DNA from 2 places in the Pseudoduganella albidiflava genome. Region 1 is predicted to be linked to the other one. Evidence: predicted binding sites of a transcription regulator. Region 1 holds the regulator's gene; the other holds the start of a gene.
The links. Region 1 encodes FliA, which starts transcription of late flagellar genes. Its sites were predicted from a motif close to CTAAAGTTTNNNNNNNNNNNGCCGNTA; they were not measured.
Positions count from the first base shown of each region.

Region 1 (3,204 bases):
CATGCGCTTTCAAAGTGTCGGGTAACGCTCAACTTAACGACTATAAGGCCTGACACCAGTTTGCTATTGCGCTGCCGGCACGTCCTGCGCCGCCGGCTCCGTTGGAATCTCCGTCTCCGGGTCCGGCACGGCCGACAGGATCGTCACCGCCACGCGCCGGTTGCGGGCGCGGCCGACCGGGTCGTCGTTCGCGGCCACCGGGTGGTTCGATGCGTGCCCGACCGCCGTCAGCCGCTCGGGAGCGACGCCCGATTCGATGAACAGCCGCACCACGGTGGCGGCGCGCATCGACGACAATTCCCAGTTCGACGGATAGATGTTGCGCACCGGCTGGTCGTCGGTGTGGCCTTCGACCTGGATCGCGTGGCGATCGGTGACCAGCAGCGCGGCCACGGCGGTCAGCGCCTCGCGCGATTCGGCCGTGAGGTTCACGTCGGCCGGGTCGAACAGCACGCTGGCGTTGATTTCCACCGATACGCCGCGGCTGTTCTGCGTGACCCGCACCTTGCCTTCCTTGACCAGCGGCGCCATCGTCGATTGCAGGTCCTGCGCCAGCTTGGTCATCGATGCGCGCTCCTGCCGCATCATTTCCTGGCGCTTCTTCAGGTTCGGATTCGGGATCGGCTGGTTCAGTACCTCGGTATTGGGCTTGACGTTGGCGCCCTGCCCGCCCAGCGCGTCGCCGAGCGCATCGGAAAACATCCGGTACTTGCCGATGTTGACCGACGAGATCGCATACATCACCACGAAGAACGCGAACAGCAGCGTGATGAAGTCGGAGTACGAGATCAGCCAGCGCTCGTGGTTTTCCGGTTCCTCGTCGAATGGCCGGCGCGCGCGGCGGTACTGGAAGCTCATCGTGGTTTCCTGGCTAGTAGTCCTGCATCAGCGTGGCGATGCGCTCGTCCATGATGCGCGAGAAGTCGCCGCTGGCGATGTCGTGGAACACGGCCGCGGCGATTTCCTGCTGGTGCACCTGGGCGATGACGATGTTCTTGAGCTTGTTGGCGATCGGGTAGAAGAACAGGTTCGCCATCCCCACGCCGTAGATGGTGGACACGAACGCCACCGCGATGCCGGGCCCCAGGCGGGAAGGATCGGTGAGGTTTTCCATCACGTGGATCAGGCCCAGCACGGCGCCCAGGATGCCGATGGTGGGCGCATAGCCGGCGGCCGATTCCCAGATGCGTACCGCCTGCCGCTCCGCCGTCTCGAACGCGGTGATCTCGGTATCGAGCAGCTGGCGCAGTTTATCGGGCTGGATGCCGTCGATCACCATGCGCAAGCCTTTGGCGAGGAACACGTTGCGCGCGCCATTCATGTGGCGCTCCAGCGCCAGCGGGCCTTCCCGGCGGATGGTCTGGTTCCAGGCCTGGATATCGCGCGCCAGCAGGATGCGGCTGTCGGCCGGCGGCCGGAACACCCACTGCAGCATGAGGATGCCGCGCCGCAGCGTGGCGGGCCGGGTCTGCAGCAGCACCGCGCCGAAGGTGCCGACCACCACGATGGCGAACGCGGCGGGCTGCACCAGCGACGACGGATCGCCGCCTTCCAGTGCCATGCCCACGATCAGGCCGGCCAGCGCCAGCAGCAGCCCCGCTACGCTGGACCAGTCCATGCCTGCTCCCGCAACGTGGCGCGCAGCCGCGACACCGCCTGGGTATGCAGCTGCGACACGCGTGATTCGGAGACGCCCATCACGGCGCCGATTTCCTTCAGGTTCAACTCTTCTTCGTAGTACAGGCCCATCAGCAGTTTTTCACGCGGCGGCAAGGCGTCGATCGCATCGATCACGGCCTGGCGGAAACCGGTGTCCATCAGCGAACGCAGCGGATCGGCTTCGTCGTCCTGGGCATAGCGGTCGAGGAAGCTGTCGCTGCCGTCCTCGTTCTTGAAGTCTTCGTAATACAGCAGCTGGTGGCCGCCGCCTTCGCCCAGCATTTCCTGGTAGGCCTCGAGCGACAGCTTCAGCGACGCGGCCACTTCGGATTCGGCCGGCGGGCGGCCCAGCTTTTGCTGCAGCACCGACATGGCGTTCTCGATCTTGCGCATGTCTTGCCGCAAGGTGCGCGGCATCCAGTCGCTGCTGCGCAATTCATCGAGCATGGCGCCGCGGATGCGCATCACCGCATAGGTTTCAAACTGGGCACCGTGCGTTTCTTCGTAGCGGTTGATCGCGTCGAGCAGGCCGATCATGCCCGCCTGTACCAGGTCATCCACTTCCACGCTGGGCGGCAATTTTGCCTTCATATGGTGGGCAAGGCGCTTCACCAGGGGCATGTGCTCCGTCAGCAGCGAATCCTTGTTCACCTTCCCTTTGACCGTGTACATAAATCTCTATTCTTGTTCAGTGCTGCATATGGTGGCCGCTCCCTGCATGATGCGACGCCAGCGTCGATAACGCCGATGGCGCTGCCAGCGACAATGACGACGATGGCGACGGCGCGGCCAGCGCAAACCGCCCCGCCAGCTGACGAAACGCGACCGAGGCACCGGCCAGCGGGAACGCATCCACCACGGCACGGCCCAGGCGCGCCGCGCGGTGCAGGTATTCATCGGCCGGCACCGAACCCATCGAGATCAGATTCACTGCCAGGTAACGGCTTGCCGCCTGTGCCATATTATCGTAAACGACCCTGGCCTCCCGCTCGGACGCACCGGTGACGACGATGCCGAACGGCCGCCGGCCCAGCTCGTGGTTGAGCCGCTTGATCATCATGTAGGCATTCGTGATCGAGGTGGCGCTGTTCGAGACCTGCACCACGATTTCCGAGCTGGCCATCACCGGCACGGGAAACGCTTCGCCATCGAACTCGCCATCGACGAGCACGATGCCGGCCTGCGCGGCCAGCACGTCGAACGCCTTGGCCAGCCGGCGCGCTTCCTGCGGGCCGTTGCGCGCTTCGCCGCGCGTCATCGACACTACGTTGAAGCCTTGCGGCACTTCATGGATGACCTGGTTCAGCGCGCATTCCTGGCGCGCCACGCTGAGCAGGCTGGCGCCATTGTCGACGCCCAGCCGAGAGGCAACCCCATGCGCGCTGGCGCAGGCGTCGACCAGCACCACGTCGTTGCCGGCACGGGCCAGCGAGGCGCCCAGGTTGACCAGCATGGCACCCTTGTCATCCTGCGGCGTGGCCGACAGGAACGTGACGATGCGGGGCCGCGGCGGCCCGGCCAGCATGCGCCGCAGTCCTTCCGCCT
Region 1 is NZ_CP036401.1:1,042,823-1,046,026, reverse strand. Features, by position in the region: gene motD (flagellar motor protein MotD) at 64-858, opposite strand; gene EYF70_RS04410 (flagellar motor protein) at 872-1,618, opposite strand; gene EYF70_RS04405 (RNA polymerase sigma factor FliA) at 1,600-2,331, opposite strand; gene EYF70_RS04400 (MinD/ParA family ATP-binding protein) at 2,348-3,204, opposite strand, start outside.

Region 2 (3,204 bases), 930 kb from region 1:
GGCAAGGGCGTGCCGCAGGATTACGCGCAGGCGATCGCCTGGTACCGCAAGGCCGCCGGGCAGGGCTATGCGCGCGCCCAGTTCAACCTGGGGCAGCGCTACGAGAACGGCCAGGGCGTCGCGCGCGACGTGGAAGCGGCCATCGGCTGGTACCGCAAGGCGGCCGAGCAGGGCCACGCGGCGGCGCAGTTCAACCTGGCACTGCGCCACGAGAAGGGCGACGGCGTCGGGCAGGACAGCGCCGAAGCCGTGCGCTGGTACCGTGCGGCGGCGGAACAGGGCCATGCCAGCTCGCAGTTCAACCTGGCCCTGATCCACGACAACGGCCTGGGCGTGCCGCGCGACGAGCGGCAGGCGCTCGAATGGTACCGGCGCGCCGCCGCCTTGGGCCATGCCGCCGCGCAGGACAACCTGGGCCAGCGCTACGAGCTGGGGCAGGGCGTACCGCGCGACCCGGCCGAAGCGGCGCACTGGTACGGCAAGGCGGCCGGCCAGGGCTTTCCGGCGGCGCAGTACCACCTGGGCCAGCTACATGAATCGGGCAACGGCGTGCCCCGCGATGCCGGCGCGGCGATCGACTGGTACCGCAAGGCGGCCGGCCAGGGCCACGTCCGCGCCCAGTTCGACCTGGGCCTGCGCTATGAAACGGGGCAGGGCGTGCCGCGCGACCTGGCCGAAGCGATGCACTGGTACGGCCGCGCGGCGGAGCAGGACTACGCCGCCGCCCAGTACAACCTCGGCGTGCTGCACGACCGCGACGACAGCCCCGCGCCGGATGTGATGCGGGCGAACGCCTGGTATGCCAAGGCGGCCGGCCAGGGCCATACGCTGGCGCAGTTCACGCTCGCGCTCCGCTACGACAATGGCCTGGGCGTGCCACGCGACTTTGCCCTCGCCTTCGACTGGTACCGCCAGGCAGCACTGCAGGGCCACGCCCGCGCCCAGCTGAACGTGGGCCTGATGTATTTCGCCGGCCAGGGCACCCCCGCCGACATGGCCCAGGCCCTGCAGTGGTTCCAGCTCGCCGAACGCAACGGCGAACCCGGCGCCACCCGCTACCTGCGCGAAGCCAGCCATCGCCTGGGCACTGTCGCTTCCACCTCCCACTCAGCTTCCACCGCTGTCGAGCCCGTGTCAGGGTGCCTGACACCCTGACACAGCCTCTGCAATAGCACCCCAGTCGAGCCCGTGTCAGCGTGCCTGGGAGGAGTGATGCCTTGCAAGGCATCACCGCATTGCAGGCAAAGAGCGGTGCTCTTTGAAACCCCTGCAATGCCCCCCTGACATTTGCAACTTCTGCAATCCGACCCACGACACAGGCTCGGCAATTAAATTTGATGCTGTGTGACAATTGGTGATGGAGTTTTGAATTTCCATGCCGTAATTGATGAGTAGAGGAAATTTCTATTCCTCATAAGGCAATGGTGCCGGCATGGCAATGATCTTGAACACCAATGTGAATTCGCTGTTCGTCCAGCGGGCACTGGCGCGCTCGTCGGCCGACATCGCGACGTCGCTGCAGCGCCTGTCCAGTGGCTTGCGCATCAATTCGGCGAAGGATGATCCGGCGGGTCTGGCGATCGCGCAGCGCATGTCGGCGCAGCTGCGCGGCCTCTCCCAGGCTGGCCGCAACCTGAACGACGGGATCTCGGTGGCGCAGACGGCCGAGGGGGCGATCGGCGAGCTGGGCAACAATTACCAGCGCATCCGCGAACTGGCCGTGCAGGCGGCCAACGACACCAACAACGCCAGCGACCGCCAGGCGATCCAGATCGAAGCCAGCCAGCTGGTGCTGGAAAACCGGCGCATCGTGGCCGAGACACGCTTCAACGGTATCGCGCTGCTCGATGGCTCGTTCGCCGGCGCGGTGCAGGCCAGCGACCGCGCCGGCGACACCATCGATTTCTCGATCGGCGCCATGCTCACCACCGAAGATGCCGACATCGACATGGGCAGCCATGCCGGCGCCACCGCGGCGCTGCAGTACATCGACGGCAAGCTGGAGTTCCTCAACAAGCAGCGCGCCAGCCTGGGCGCGATGCAGAACCGCTTCACGTACGCCTACGGCAATGCGATGATGGCCTCGGAAAACCTGGCCGCGGCGCGCTCGCGCATCATGGATACCGACTATGCCGCCGAAGCCTCGAAGCTCACGCGCGCCCAGATCCTGCAGCAGGCCGGCTTCGCCATGCTGGCCCAGGCCAACTCGGCGCCGAGGATGATCCTCGAGCTGCTGCGCCAGTGATCCGGCGCGCCCGGCCGCTTCACCGTTTGCCGAACTGCCGGTCCAGCCAGTCGTACGCGTAGTCCTGCGCCTCCTTCGGGAATTCGTGGCCGCCCGGCCGCACGACCGCCTCGAACTTGTCCGCCGCGCCGTAGGCCTGCCACACCTTGCCCATCTTCGCGTACGCCGCGCGCACCGCGGCCACGGGGAACAGCTTGTCCGTTTCGCCGGCGAAGAACAGCGTGGGCTTCGGTGCGGCAAGGCTGGCCACGTCCGGATGATCGAGGTAGCGCAGCAGCCCCGGATGCATCATCTGGAAGGCGGACGAGCCGCGCAGCTGGTTGCTGCCGGGGACCATCAAGCCTTCCGTGGTGGCCATCCAGTTCGAGGCGATGACGGCGGTGACCGCGTCCGACAGCGCGCCCACCTGCCACGCACGGAACGCGCCCATCGAGAAGCCCAGCGCCGCCACGCGCTTCGTGTCCACTTCCGGCAGCGACGCCAGGAACTCGGCCGCACGGACATCTTCCAGCGCCATGTTGCCGGACATCGAGCTGCCCAGGTTGAAGAAGTTCGAGGCCAGCGCCTGCTGCTGTTCGCCCGTCAGCGGGCCGCGGTCGCCCCAGCCCACGGCATCCGTGCACAGCACCACGTAGCCGCGGGCGGCCAGCGCATCGCCCGGCCAGCGGCCGGAAAAGTGCTTGTCGGCCCAAGCCTTGGCGGAAGCATGTTTCGCCCCATCGGCCGCGTTCACCGTACCGAAAGGCTCGATCATCTTTTCCTTGCCGATGTCGAACTTGCCGCCGTGATCGTGCAGCATCAGCGTCGCCGGATGCCTGCCGGCGGACTTCGGCACCAGCAGCAGCGCGCGCACGCGGCTCATGCCGGTCAGGTTGAACACCACCTGCCGCGCCACGTAGCTGCCGCGATCTTCCTCGGCGATGACTTCGGCCTTGAACGGCGTGCGGTCGGGCTGCTGC
Region 2 is NZ_CP036401.1:116,071-119,274, forward strand. Features, by position in the region: gene EYF70_RS00485 (tetratricopeptide repeat protein) at 1-1,155, shown strand, start outside; gene EYF70_RS00490 (flagellin N-terminal helical domain-containing protein) at 1,433-2,245, shown strand; gene EYF70_RS00495 (dienelactone hydrolase family protein) at 2,265-3,204, opposite strand, start outside.
Region 2: the regulator FliA is predicted to act here: its motif matches at 1,358-1,384, upstream of EYF70_RS00490 (flagellin N-terminal helical domain-containing protein).